Regions from separate parts of the Bradyrhizobium sp. WSM4874 genome, predicted to be linked through region 3. Evidence: predicted binding sites of a transcription regulator. Region 3 holds the regulator's gene; each other region holds the start of a gene.
What was found. The regulator HrcA, encoded in region 3, represses chaperone genes, less so after heat shock. The targets are predictions, from matches to a motif close to GTTAGCACTCNCNNNNNGNGAGTGCTAAC.
Positions count from the first base shown of each region.

Region 1: a site for HrcA is predicted at 2,379-2,407, ahead of AC0L3P_RS08255 (co-chaperone GroES). Genes of this name have one in related genera too.
Region 2: a site for HrcA is predicted at 2,740-2,768, ahead of AC0L3P_RS36250 (co-chaperone GroES). Genes of this name have one in related genera too.

Region 1 is NZ_JBVVPR010000006.1:42,879-47,732, forward strand. It holds gene AC0L3P_RS08240 (O-linked N-acetylglucosamine transferase, SPINDLY family protein) at 1-1,095, shown strand, start outside; gene AC0L3P_RS08245 (cupin domain-containing protein) at 1,108-1,635, opposite strand; gene AC0L3P_RS08250 (usg protein) at 1,784-2,071, opposite strand; gene AC0L3P_RS08255 (co-chaperone GroES) at 2,450-2,764, shown strand; gene groL (chaperonin GroEL) at 2,809-4,449, shown strand; gene lepB (signal peptidase I) at 4,691-4,854, opposite strand, start outside.
Region 2 is NZ_JBVVPR010000064.1:7,533-12,386, reverse strand. It holds gene AC0L3P_RS36265 (L,D-transpeptidase) at 1-767, opposite strand, end outside; gene AC0L3P_RS36260 (protein phosphatase CheZ) at 1,082-1,861, shown strand; gene AC0L3P_RS36255 (hypothetical protein) at 2,023-2,544, opposite strand; gene AC0L3P_RS36250 (co-chaperone GroES) at 2,858-3,154, shown strand; gene groL (chaperonin GroEL) at 3,298-4,854, shown strand, end outside.
Region 3 is NZ_JBVVPR010000054.1:41,205-46,058, reverse strand. It holds gene pncA (bifunctional nicotinamidase/pyrazinamidase) at 5-727, shown strand; gene grpE (nucleotide exchange factor GrpE) at 804-1,418, opposite strand; gene hrcA (heat-inducible transcriptional repressor HrcA) at 1,515-2,603, opposite strand; gene rph (ribonuclease PH) at 2,785-3,498, shown strand; gene rdgB (RdgB/HAM1 family non-canonical purine NTP pyrophosphatase) at 3,510-4,145, shown strand; gene hemW (radical SAM family heme chaperone HemW) at 4,132-4,854, shown strand, end outside.

The DNA of each region.
Region 1 (4,854 bases), on a different contig from region 3:
AATCGCCGTCTGGTGCTGGGTTATGTCTCGTCGGATTTTCACGCACATTCGGCGGCGTTCATTTTCAAGCCGGTCCTGCAGCACCATGATCGGGCACAGTTCGAGATCGTGTGCTATGCTTGTTCAGCGAAAACGGATGCGACGACTCGCGAATTTCAGGGGATCGCCGATCGCTGGCGCGACGCCTCACAATGGTCCGACGATCGCCTTGCCGCTCAGATCCGCGCCGACGGCATCGATATCCTGATCGATCTGTCCGGCCACACCAGCGGAAACCGCCTCGGTGTGTTTGCGCGCAAGCCGGCACCTGTCCAGGCGCATGGCTGGGGCCACGGTACCGGCACCGGGTTGCCAACGATCGATTATCTATTCTCGGACCCGGTCGCAATACCTGTCGCGGTTCGGCACCTGTTTGCGGAGACCATCGTAGACCTGCCGTGCTTCGTGACGCTGGCGCCGCTGCCGGCCGGGATTGCTCGGGCGCCGACGCCGGCGATTGCGAACGGCTTAATCACATTCGGTGTTTTCAACCGCATTAGCAAGATTTCGAACGAGGCGGTGGAAGTCTGGTCCAGGATTCTCGAGCGGGTGCCGGGTTCGCGACTGCTGATCAAGGATACTGCGCTGGACGCTCAGCTGGTCCGCGACAATCTGCTGGCGCGGTTTGCCGCTTGCCGGCTGCCGGCCGAACGCGTCGATCTGCTCGGAGCCACGTCACGAGACGAACATCTGGCAGCGTTCAATCGCGTCGATATTGGCCTCGATCCATTCCCGCAGAATGGCGGCGTCAGCACGTGGGAAGCCTTGCAGATGGGCGTGCCGGTGGTGGCGAAGCTCGGTCACAGCCTGCCGAGCCGTGCTGCCGGTTCCATCCTCACCGCGCTGGGCCTGCCGGAGTGGGTCGCGGAGAGCGATGAGGCCTATGTCGAAATCGCAGCGAGCCGTGGGTTGCAGATCGGCGAGCTCGATAAGTTGCGCGGCGAACTGCCCGGGCAGATCAGGGCTGCCGCCGCCGGCAACCCCGTCTCATACGCGCAAGCGGTGGACGATGCCTATCGCGCGATGTGGAAACGCTATTGCAACGACGGCGGCTGATCTCCGCCTCGTCTACGCCTTCAACTCCACCGTCCTGAACTCCGCCGGCAGGATCACCTCCAGCAGCTCGACGTCGTCCGAATAGTCCAGGATCATGTGCTTGATTTTCGGCGGCTGGGTCCAGGCGCTGCCTTCCTTCATCAGCGTCTCGCCCTCTCCATCCATATAGGTCTTCACCCAGCCCTTGAGCACGTAGACCATCTGGAATTCGACGTCGTGGAAGTGCAGCTTCGACACCTCGTCCGGATTGCAAGGGCCTTGCAGCCGGATCACGTGCGCCTGCGCGAGGCCGTGGCTCGCCGCGGCGATGCCGAGATCGCGATACTTCGCGTAGGTGCGCAGACCGTCGGCCTTGAAGTCTTCCTCGCGGTGATGGCTGATGGCGATGCGCTGCTTGGGACGCGCCGGTTTTTTCGGAGTCGCAACGCGCGCTTTCGCCTTCACCGCCTTGCGCGCTACTGATCTGGTCGCGGCCTTGGCTCCGCTCCGCTTCTTCACCGCGACTTGCGATGCGCTGCGCGATTTTGCCTTCTTGGCCATGGGCGGCCTCCCCTGTTGTGATGGGGAGAGGCTAGCACAGAATGCGAAATCGTAGGGTAGGTTAGCGCTAGCGTAACCCACCGCTTCTTTCGCGACTGTTGAAGCAGTGTGGGTTACGCTGACGCTAAACCACCCTACAGCTCTGCCTTCAATGCAACCTGAATACGCCGTCCACCGCGCGCAGCTCGGCCGGTTTGATCAGCTTGGAATGCGCGACCGTGACCGAGAATAGCGGACCGTCGAGCTTCTTCTGCCAGAACGCCAGGAAATCCGTCAGCGCTGGAAATTTCGGAAACATGTCGTAGTTCTGCCAGACATAGGTCTGGAGCAGCGAGCGATGATCCGGCATCCGGTAGAGAATTTCGGCCGTCGTCAGCCCGTAACCCAGCACCTGTTTCCGGAAGTCGTCGGAAACAACCCCAACTCGCGAGACCATGCCAACCTCCTTTGCAGGAGCGCATATTCAAGGGGTGGCTTTCCGGTACGCGCCCTACGAGCCACCCGGTGGAGATGCGCTCACATGAGTGAAATGTGACGCAAACTGACAATCCATCTCAAGCCCAAAAGTTTAACAAGCTGTTGAAATTCAATGCGTTAGCAGCAGATGCGGCTCCGTGCTAATACGGGCGCCGAGCGCGATTAACGATGGAAAGAGATTTTGGCAGGCAGCGCTTCCGAGTGCTATTTTTCTGCTACAAGCCCTTGCTCCCGCCAAAATCCTGCCTTATCTCAGCTGTGCCTGTGCTAGCACTCGCCGGCACAGACTGCTAACAATCCAAAATGCCCAACTCGTGCAAAAGCTTAGGAGAACTGCATGAATTTCCGTCCGCTTCACGACCGCGTCGTGGTCAAGCGCATCGACGCAGAAGAGAAGACCGCTGGCGGCATCATCATTCCCGACACGGCGAAGGAAAAGCCCTCGCAGGGCGAGATCGTCGCCGTCGGCCCGGGTGGCCGCGACGAAGCTGGCAAGCTGATCCCGATCGACCTGAAGGTCGGCGACCGCGTGCTGTTCGGCAAGTGGTCCGGCACCGAGGTCAAGATCGACAACGTCGACCTGCTGATCATGAAGGAAAGCGACATCATGGGCGTCCTCGACGTCCCCGCTTCCAAGAAGAAGGCGGCCTAAGAGCCCCTCTCTTATCCAGTTAAACACCTAAGGAAAAAATCCAGATGGCAGCTAAAGAAGTCAAATTCTCCGTCGATGCACGCGACAAGATGCTTCGCGGCGTCGACATTCTCGCCAACGCGGTGAAGGTCACGCTCGGTCCGAAGGGCCGCAACGTCGTGCTCGACAAGTCGTTCGGCGCTCCCCGCATCACCAAGGACGGCGTCACCGTCGCCAAGGAGATCGAGCTCGAAGACAAGTTCGAGAACATGGGCGCGCAGATGGTGCGCGAAGTCGCTTCGAAGTCCGCTGACGCGGCCGGCGACGGCACCACCACCGCCACCGTGCTGGCCCAGGCGATCGTGCGCGAAGGCGCCAAGTCGGTTGCCGCCGGCATGAACCCGATGGACCTGAAGCGCGGTATCGACCTCGCGGTCGAAGCCGTCGTTGCGGACCTCGTCAAGAACTCCAAGAAGGTCACCTCGAACGACGAGATCGCCCAGGTCGGCACCATCTCGGCCAACGGTGACGCGGAGATCGGCAAGTTCCTCGCCGACGCCATGAAGAAGGTCGGCAACGAGGGTGTCATCACCGTCGAGGAAGCCAAGTCGCTCGAGACCGAGCTCGACGTCGTCGAGGGCATGCAGTTCGACCGCGGCTACATCTCGCCCTACTTCGTCACCAACGCCGACAAGATGCGCGTTGAGATGGACGACGCCTACATCCTCATCAACGAGAAGAAGCTCTCCTCGCTGAACGAGCTGCTGCCGCTGCTCGAGGCCGTGGTGCAGACCGGCAAGCCGCTGGTCATCGTCGCCGAGGACGTCGAAGGCGAAGCACTTGCGACCCTGGTCGTGAACCGTCTCCGTGGCGGCCTGAAGGTCGCGGCCGTCAAGGCTCCGGGCTTCGGCGATCGCCGCAAGGCCATGCTGCAGGACATCGCGATCCTGACCGGTGGCCAGGCGATCTCGGAAGATCTCGGCATCAAGCTCGAGAACGTCACGCTCAACATGCTCGGTCGCGCCAAGAAGGTGATGATCGACAAGGAGAACACCACGATCGTCAACGGCGCCGGCAAGAAGGCCGACATCGAAGCGCGCGTGGCGCAGATCAAGGCGCAGATCGAGGAGACCACCTCGGACTACGACCGTGAGAAGCTCCAGGAGCGTCTTGCCAAGCTCGCGGGCGGCGTCGCGGTGATCCGCGTCGGCGGCGCGACCGAGGTCGAGGTGAAGGAGCGCAAGGATCGCGTTGATGACGCGATGCATGCGACCCGCGCTGCGGTCGAGGAAGGTATCGTTCCTGGCGGCGGCGTGGCCCTGCTCCGTGCCTCCGAGCAGCTCAAGGGCCTGCGCACCAAGAACGACGACCAGAAGACCGGCGTCGAGATCGTGCGCAAGGCGCTCTCCGCGCCCGCTCGCCAGATCGCGATCAACGCCGGTGAAGACGGTTCCGTGATCGTCGGCAAGGTCCTCGAGAACAAGTCGTACGCCTATGGCTTCGACTCCCAGACCGGCGAATATGTCGATCTCGTCAAGAAGGGCATCATCGACCCGACGAAGGTGGTCCGTACCGCGATCCAGAACGCAGCCTCGGTTGCGGCTCTCTTGATCACCACGGAAGCCATGGTCGCCGAGCTGCCCAAGAAGGGCGGCGCCGGTCCGGCGATGCCCCCGGGCGGCGGCATGGGCGGCATGGACTTCTAAGTCCAGCCATTCCGACAAACGACAAAATGCGAAACCCCGGCAGCGATGCCGGGGTTTTTGTTTTTGCAGGATCGCTTCGCGCGCCCCATGATCACAGCCCTTAGCCCGGATGGAGCGCCGCGCAATCCGGGGCACCGTGTCCGGCGCGGGCAGTTCTCCTGGATTACGCTGCGCTCCATCCAGGCTACGAACTCATGTCATGCAGGCGCCGCGCACTGCCCCCGGAATGGCGGGGCGGGCCTCACCACACCTTCCCCAGCCGCTCCAGATGCGGCTCGCCATGTTGGTCTAGCGACCAGAATATCCGCGTCACCCTGCCGACCAGATTGTCCATCGGCACGAATCCGATCGACGACATCACGCGGCTGTCGCTCGAGTTGTCGCGATTGTCCCCGAGCACGAAGA
Region 2 (4,854 bases), on a different contig from region 3:
CGGCCATAGAGGTCGATGACGTCTTCGTTGCGCATGCGGATGCAGCCCGAGGAGACGTTGGTGCCGATGGTCCAGGGCTCGTTGGAGCCGTGGATACGGTAGAGCGTCGAACCGAGATACATCGCGCGCGCGCCGAGCGGATTTTCCGGGCCGCCTTCCATGTGCCTGGGTAGGTCGGGGCGGCGCGCGATCATTTCCGCCGGCGGGGTCCAGGCCGGCCATTCGCGCTTGGCCGTGATCGACTTCACGCCGGACCAGGTGAAGCCGGGACGCCCGACGCCGATGCCGTAGCGCATCGCCCGGCCGTTGCCCTCGACGAGGTAGAGGAATTTGTTCGGCGTATCGACCACGATCGTGCCTGCGCTTTCGTTGCCGCTATAGTCAACGAGTTGTTTCTCGAATCTCGGGTCGAACTGACGCTGCCGCGGATCGACCGCCTCCTGCTGGAGACCTGCGCCCTGCATCTGCGGCTCGCCCATCGGCGGCAGGCGGCGCTGGTCATAATAACCTGGCTGCTGCTGATACATCGGCTGCTGCGGAGCGTAGGCCGGACCGCGACCGGGCCCGTCGCCGAATATGAACTCGATGAAGCCGCCGCCCATGTTTGAATTGGAGGCGACCCGGACCGGCGCAGGCGGCACCTGCGGCTGGTAGAGCACCGCGGGCGGATCGTTCGGCACGCTATTGTCGAAAGCGCTGGCGCTGTTGGCGCCCGCAATGAAGGTGCAAGCGCTGCCAAGCAGCGCGACAGACATTTTCTTGAACATCGACGTACTCTGTACTGTTTCGTCTAGATCACATGCGTCGTGGCGAGGTGATGGCTGATCCGCTCCCGCGACGTGGTCAATAAAGAGCAAAAGCCGGTTTGTTTGGTAAACGGAAACGCCATTTCGATTCACCACGTCGTCGGCAGCGGTGCTATTTGGCGATCAGCGTTTATTTTCGATGAACGCCGCGCACCCATGGTTAATCGCCCGTTTGCAAGCCGTCGCGCACAACCGCACGACAGTTCCGGCTGTGAACTTCGTGTTAAATCGCTTCTGCCTACAAAGACGCGTGAGTGAGGTGGGGGGAGTTCTTGATGGCTATTCACCGCAAACGTTTTCGTGTCGAAGAGGCTATTGTCGGCGAGATGCCAAGCCCCGAAATGATTGAGGAGGCTGCGCCGATGCATAGCGAGATCATGGCCGAGTTGCGTGCGATCCGTGCACAGATGGCGAAGGGGACCGCGCCCCTGTCCGGCAGCGCCGCCATGGCCGCGATCGACGCCTCCACCGCCCACGAGCTCTCCGAAGCCCGTACCATGCTCGATACTTACCGGGCGCAGATCGAGCAGTGCGAGAAGCTGAAGGTCGAGCTCGACCTCATCCACGACGCCATCGACCGTACCAAGCGCGAGATCGCGACACTGCATGGCAAGAGCTTCGACGGCGGCGAAATGGCCAAGGTCAATGGCGAGCTCGGCGCGGTCGTTGGCGGCACCGAACAGGCGACCCAGCAGATCCTCGAAGCCGCCGAGTCGATCGACCAGGCGGCCAGCGCGATGGCCAAGGTGCAATCGGCCGATCAGCAGAAGCGGCTCGCCGACGATATCCAGGAACGCGTCATCTCGATCTTCGAAGCCTGCAACTTCCAGGACCTGACCGGCCAGCGCATCAGCAAGGTCATGACCACGATGAAGTTCATCGAGCAGCACATCAACTCCATGATGGAAATCTGGGGCGGCGTCGACGCGATCAAGTCCCACGTCGTGCCGCAGGTCGACACCCGCAGCGACGACGACAAGCTTCTCAACGGCCCGAAGCTCGCCGGCGACGTCGGCCACGCCTCGCAGGACGACATCGACGCGCTGTTCGACTGAGCGGACGCGACACTCTGAAAAACAAAACGCCGGCGCAAGCCGGCGTTTTTTTCGTCATTGCGAGCGAAGCGAAGCAATCCAGCCTGGGTCCGCGGAGGCAGCCTGGATTGCTTCGTCGCTTCGCTCCTCGCAACGACGAGTTGGCTAGGCCGGCGCCCCGATCACGCCCTCGGCGCGCAGCGGACGTAGACCATGTTGCCGTAGCGGGTGGCGGCGTCCTTGTCGATGAAACGGGTGATGAGGACGCGGCCATCGAAGGAGACGATCTCGCGGTCCTGATCGCCGGGCGTCGGACCCGCCGGCCCGATATAGTTCTTGCCGCTGGGCGAACCCTTCAGCCGCAGCTCCTGCGGTGTTGCCTGGTCCGCCAGATGCATGATCACGCCGCCGGAGGAGCCGGCGGTGATCACGTAAGGATTTTTGCATTGGGCCCGGGCGGCAGCCTCGGTGCGGGCGCGGTCGGCCGGGTTCTGGAACGAGGCGAGGCCCCAGCGCCCGACGATCTCGTCGGCGCGGATCGACGCGGGCATTTCGGGGCCGGTGCCGGGCTCGGCCTCGGGGGGCGGTGAGGACGAAGAAAAGGACGGCAGGCTCATGCCGCCGCCGCAGGCGCCAAGCAGCAGCGCCATGCAAGAAGCCATCGCCAGATTGGCGACCGTGCGCGCGTGAGCTGAACTGATCATGGCATTCCCCCGGACAAAACCATGGCCGCACCCCTTACGCAGCCAAGCGCAAAACCGCTGCCGGAGCAATGACGTCCTTTAATACGCCGGCGCCCCGAACAAGTTTCCAATGTCACCATCCTATATCCGTCTCACCAATCGCTTAACCACCTTTGCTTGACAGGATCGCGGCCAAGCCATATTCCCGGACGCACCATTAGCACTCTGAAAGATGGATTGCTAACGCGCGCCGATCGATCCTCGGGAAGGGTGGACGGAAGCGCCGCCCGCCCACTGCCTCTCCTTCCGAAGCGAGCCTCCAAAGGGAAACGTCATGACTAAATCCAAATTTCGTCCGCTGCATGACCGTGTCGTGGTCAAACGTATCGACGCCGAGTCAAAGACCAAGGGCGGCATCATCATTCCGGATACGGCCAAGGAAAAGCCGTCCCAGGGCGAAGTCGTCGCCGTCGGCCCCGGTGGCCGCGACGAGGCCGGCAAGCTGATCCCGATCGACCTCAAGGTCGGCGACCGTGTGCTGTTTGGCAAGTGGTCGGGCACCGAGGTCAAGATCGACAACGATGAGCTCCTGATCATGAAGGAGTCGGACATCATGGGCGTGATGGCCTAAGGCCAGACGCCTGAACGGCCGCTGAATGCATGCCCGGGTCACTCGATCCGGGCATGCATCATTCCGCCGGGTTCGATCGCGGACCCCGGGATGAGGCGACCCAATAAGCAAGACACATCACGAAACAAGAGGAATTGCAGACCATGGCTGCCAAAGACGTCAAGTTTTCCGGAGACGCGCGCGATCGCATGCTGCGCGGCGTCGATATTCTCGCCAACGCCGTCAAGGTGACGCTCGGCCCGAAGGGCCGCAACGTGCTCATCGAGAAGTCGTTCGGCGCGCCCCGCATCACCAAGGACGGCGTCACCGTCGCCAAGGAGATCGAGCTTGAGGACAAGTTCGAGAACATGGGCGCCCAGATGGTGCGTGAGGTCGCCTCCAAGACCAACGACCTCGCCGGCGACGGCACCACCACCGCGACCGTGCTGGCCCAGTCCATCGTGCGCGAAGGCGCCAAGTCGGTTGCGGCCGGCATGAACCCGATGGACCTCAAGCGCGGCATCGACATCGCGGTCGCGGCCGTCGTCAAGGACATCGAGAAGCGCGCCAAGCCGGTCGCCGCCTCCTCCGAGGTCGCCCAGGTCGGCACCATCTCGGCCAACGGCGATGCCGCCATCGGCAAGATGATCGCGCAGGCGATGCAGAAGGTCGGCAACGAGGGCGTCATCACCGTCGAGGAGAACAAGTCGCTCGACACCGAGGTGGACATCGTCGAGGGCATGAAGTTCGACCGCGGCTATCTCAGCCCCTACTTCGTCACCAACCCCGAGAAGATGACGGCCGAGCTCGAGGATGCCTACATCCTCCTGCACGAGAAGAAGCTGTCAGGCCTGCAGGCCATGCTGCCGGTGCTTGAAGCCGTGGTGCAGTCGGGCAAGCCGCTCGTCATCATCGCCGAGGACGTCGAGGGCGAGGCGCTGGCCACCCTGGTCGTCAACCGCCTCCGTGGCGGCCTGAAAGTCGCCGCCGTCAAGGCGCCGGGCTTCGGTGACCGCCGCAAGGCCATGCTCGAGGACCTCGCGATCCTCACCGGCGGCCAGCTGATCTCCGAAGACCTCGGCATGAAGCTCGAGAACGTCACGGTGAAGATGCTTGGGCGCGCGGGCAAGGTGGTGATCGACAAGGAGAACACCACGATCGTCAAGGGCGCCGGCAAGAAGCCGGAGATCGAGGCCCGCGTCGGCCAGATCAAGGCCCAGATCGAGGAGACCACCTCGGATTACGACCGTGAGAAGCTCCAGGAGCGCCTCGCCAAGCTCGCAGGCGGCGTCGCGGTGATCCGCGTCGGCGGCGCCACCGAGATCGAGGTCAAGGAGAAGAAGGACCGCGTCGAGGACGCGCTCAACGCCACCCGCGCCGCGGTGCAGGAAGGCATCGTCCCCGGTGGCGGCGTCGCGCTGCTCCGCGCCAAGAAGGCGGTCGGCCGTCTGACCAACGCCAATGCCGACGTCCAGGCCGGCATCAACATCGTGCTGAAGGCGCTGGAAGCCCCGATCCGCCAGATCTCCGAGAACGCGGGCGTGGAAGGCTCGATCGTCGTCGGCAAGATCCTGGAGAACAAGTCGGAGACCTTCGGCTTCGACGCCCAGACCGAGGAGTATGTCGACATGGTCGAGAAGGGCATCATCGACCCCGCCAAGGTGGTGCGCACCGCGCTCCAGGACGCCGCGTCGATCGCCGGCCTGCTGGTGACCACCGAG
Region 3 (4,854 bases):
AATGATGCTGGATCGGCGACAAATCTTGGCGGCGCTCGGGACGAGCGCTCTCGTGGCCCTCGCGCCAACCGCAAGTCTGGCAGCGGCATCGATCAAGCCGGACGATGCATCCGCGCTGCTCGTGATCGACGTACAGAACTGCTTCCTTCCCGGCGGCAGCCTTGCCGTGAAGGAAGGCGAGCAGGTGGTGCCCGTCATCAACAAGATCTCGAAAGCATTTTCGAACGTGGTGATGACGCAGGACTGGCACACGCAGGGCCATATTTCCTTCGCGTCAGTCCACGCCGGCAAGAAGCCGTTCGAGACCGTAGACCTTCCCTACGGCAAGCAGGTGCTGTGGCCCGACCATTGCGTGCAGGGCACCGACGGCGCCGCGCTGTCGAAGGACCTTGCGATCCCGCACGCCGAGCTCATCATCCGCAAGGGTTTTCACAAGGACGTCGACAGCTATTCGGCCTTCCTCGAAGCCGACGGCAAGACCTCGACCGGCCTTGCCGGCTATCTGAAGGGGCGCAAGATCAAGCGTGTGTTCGTCGCGGGGCTGGCGACGGATTTCTGCGTCGCCTGGACCGCGCTCGACGCGCGCAAGGCGGGCTTCGAGGTCTATGTGGTGGAAGACGCCTGCCGCGGCATCGACAATCAGGGCTCGCTCGCAAAAGCCTGGGCCGATATGGCCAAGGCCGGCGTGAAGCGGATTCAGTCCGCGGATATCGCGGCGAGCGCGTAACAGGCGCGACCGAACTGCCAGACCCTCATCCTGAGGAGCGCGCCCTTCGCGCGCGCTTCCTCACCATGAGGATCGATCAGTTGGCCGCGCCGTTCGGCTCGTTGCTGTTGGCGGGCGCAGCCTTGGCGCCGCCCTTGGCGACACCGACCAAGGCGGGACGCAGCACGCGCTCGCCGATGGTGTAGCCGGCCTGCATGACCTGCACGACGGTGCCTGCGGGCACCGACGCATCGGGCACCTCGAACATCGCCTGCTGGAAGTTCGGGTCGAACTTCTGGCCCAAGGGGTCGAATTTCTTCACGCCGTGTTTTTCCAGCGCGCTGAGCAGCGAGCGCTCGGTCAGCTCGACACCTTCGATCAGCGAGGCCAGGCCCGCATCGGCCGCCGCACGGGCTTCGGCCGGAACGGCATCGAGCGCGCGCTGGAGGTTGTCGGCGATGTCGAGCACGTCGCGGGCAAAGCCGGTGACCCCGTAGAGCTTGGAGTCAGCGACCTCCTTGGCGGTGCGCTTGCGCAAATTCTCCATCTCGGCCAGCGTCCGCAGCATGCGGTCGCGCGCCTCGGCGGCTTCCTTCTGCAGGAGCTCGACCGAGCCGGGCTCGGGATCGTCGGGCATGATGTAGGGTTTTGACACCACGGGCTCGCCGGCCGCAGCACTCGTGTCTTCGGGTTGCCGGTCTCGATCGGTCATCGGCTCTCTTTTCGCATTCGTCTCAGGGGGTTTCTGGCCCGGATATCGTGCTTCGGGCGCCGAAAATCAAGCGCCCGTGATCGGGAGAGACGCCGGTCAGCCCCCCAGGAGCCGGCTGACGATGCGGGCAGCGTAGTCCACGGTCGGGATCACACGGGCATAATTCAGCCGCGTCGGCCCGATCACGCCCAAAACGCCGACGATATGGCCGGCGGCATCCCGATAGGGCGAGATGATGGTGGACGAGCCCGACAGCGAGAACAGCTTGTTCTCACTACCGATGAAGATCCGCACGCCTTCCGCGGTCTCGGCCCGGCCGAGCAGGTCGATCACGCCGCGCTTGGTCTCGAGATCGTCGAACAGCAGGCGAACGCGCTCGAGATCCTCCAGCGCATGCAAATCCTCGAGGAGATTGGCGTGGCCGCGGACGATCAGCTGGCGATCCTCGTTTTCGCCGCCCGACCAGCTGGCGATGCCGGCCGAGATCACCTTGTGCGTCAGCTGATCGAGCTCGGTCCGCGCCTCTCCGAGCGCGGTCTCGAGCTCCAGCCGGGCCTCGGCCAGGGTCCGGCCACGGATACGTGCATTGAGGAAGTTGCCGGCTTCGGTCAACGCCGAGGATGGAACCCCCGGCGGCAGCGTCAACACGCGGTTTTCGACCTGCCCGTCCTCGCCGACCAGGATCACCAATGCCTTTTCCGGTTCCAAGCGGACGAATTCGATATGTTTCAGCCGCGCATTGGATTTCGGCGTCAGCACGACGGCGGCTGCGCGGGTCAGGCCGGAGAGCCGCGTCAAGGCCTCCTCGAGCGCAGCCTCGACCGATTGCGCGTGGCCCACGGAGGTCAACTGGCTCTGGATCGCCTGCCGTTCACTGTCATTGAGGTCGCCGACCTGCATCAGGGCGTCGACGAAGAACCGCAGGCCGAGTTCCGTCGGCAGCCGGCCGGCGGAGGTATGCGGGGCGTAGATCAGGCCGAGCTGTTCCAGGTCTGCCATGACGTTGCGGACCGAGGCGGGCGACAGCGGCATGGCAATCAGGCGCGAAATATTGCGCGAGCCCACCGGCTCCCCCGTCGCGAGGTAGCTTTCGACGATTTGACGAAAGATGTCGCGGGAACGCTCGTTGAGCTGGGCGAGGCCCGCGCGCGGCGCGATCAGATGGATCGGATCGTGATGGGCCACAGACGGTAACTCCTCTCAGATACAGGTAATTTGTCTATCCCTGGGGCTTCTGACAAGCGTGGCGTTCGCGGATTGAAAATCGGGGGTGAATAAGGCCTCGATCTTCCCCCTTGCCGCCCACCCTCACCCCACCTACAAGCACCGCCAACAGCCCCTTTCCGAGAGTTTTGGAGGATTTCCCATGCGGCCAAGCCGCCGTGCGCCCGACGAATTGCGCCCCGTAACGCTGGAGCGCGGCGTGGTCAAATATGCGGAAGGCTCGTGCCTGGTGAAATTCGGCGACACCCACGTGCTGGTCACCGCCACGCTGGAAGACCGCCTGCCGCCATGGCTGAAGGGCCAAGGCCGTGGCTGGGTTACCGCCGAATACGGCATGCTGCCGCGCGCGACCTCGGAACGCACCCGCCGCGAGGCCTCCGCCGGAAAGCAGAGCGGCCGCACCGTCGAAATTCAGCGCCTGATCGGCCGCTCGCTTCGCACCATCATTAATCTCGAAGCGCTCGGTGAGCGCCAGATCACGGTCGATTGCGACGTGCTGCAGGCCGACGGCGGCACCCGCACGGCCTCGATCACCGGCGCCTGGGTCGCCCTCGCCGATTGCATCACCTGGATGAAGGCGCGCAACATGGTCAAAGCCAATGTGTTGCGCGACAACGTCGCCGCGATCTCCTGCGGCATCTACAAGGGCACGCCCGTGCTCGACCTCGACTATGCCGAGGACTCCGAAGCCGATACCGACGCCAATTTCGTCATGACGGGCGATGGCCGCATCATCGAAGTCCAGGGCACCGCGGAACGCGAGCCGTTCACGGAAGCCGAGTTCCTGGCGCTGATGGCGCTGGCGCGCAAGGGCGTCGCGCGTCTCGTGGACTTGCAGAAACTGGCGGTAGCGTAGTCAATAGGCCGATGCATCGCCGAATCACCGGAAAGCTCGTCATCGCGACCCATAATCCCGGCAAGCTCGCCGAGATGAAGGAGCTGCTCGCGCCTTACGGCATCGACGCGGTGTCAGCCGGCGAATTAGGCCTTCCCGAGCCGGAAGAGACCGGGAACGATTTCCGCAGCAATGCCGCGATCAAGGCCATCGCGGCAGCGCAGGCGACGAAGCTGCCGTCTTTCGCCGATGATTCCGGCATCGTGGTCGACGCGCTCGACGGCGCGCCCGGCATCTACTCGGCGCGCTGGGCCGGGCCGAACAAGGATTTTGCCGCGGCGATGGCACGGATCGAGCGGCTGTTGCAGGAGCGCGGCGCGACCACGCCCGCCAAGCGCAAGGCGCACTTCGTTTCCGCGCTCTGCGTTGCATGGCCCGACGATCATCTCGAAGAGGTCGAGGCGCACGTCGACGGCACGCTGGTGTGGCCGCCGCGCGGCACCGCCGGCTTCGGGTATGACCCGATGTTTTTGCCCGACGGCCACAGCCGCACCTTCGGCGAGATGGAGAGCATCGAGAAGCACGGCCTGCCGCCGCTCGGTCTCGGCCTGTCGCACCGTGCCCGCGCCTTCGTGAAACTGGCGGAGATCTGCCTTGAGCCGCGCTAAGGAAGCCTTCGGCGTCTACGTGCACTGGCCGTTCTGCCTGTCGAAGTGCCCCTATTGCGACTTCAACAGCCACGTTCGCCATGCCGCGATCGACGAGGCGCGGTTTGCGTCGGCATTCGCGCGTGAGATCGAAACGACCGCGCAACGTTCGCCCGGCCGCGAAGTCACCTCGATCTTTCTCGGCGGTGGTACGCCCTCGCTGATGCAGCCCGCAACCGTCGGCGCTGTGCTCGACGCCATCGGCAAGCACTGGACCGTGGCGAAAGACGTCGAAGTCACGCTGGAGGCAAACCCGACCAGCGTCGAGGCTACGCGCTTCGCCGGCTATCGCGCCGCCGGCGTCAATCGCGTCTCGCTCGGCGTGCAGGCGCTCGACGATGCCTCGCTGAAGGCGCTAGGCCGCATGCACAGCGCGCGCGAGGCACTCGATGCCGTCGCCATCGCGCGCCGCTCGTTCGATCGTTATTCGTTCGACCTGATCTACGCTCGTCCCGACCAGACGCCGGCGATGTGGGCCGATGAATTGCGTCTCGCGATCGACGAGGCAGCCGAGCATCTGTCGCTCTATCAATTGACGATCGAAGAAGGCACGCCGTTCTTCGGCCTGCATCAGGCCGGCAAGCTGAAGACGCCGGATGAAGCGATCGCACGCGCGCTCTACGACGTTACGCAGGAGACCTGCGACAAGCTCGGCCTGCCCGCCTACGAG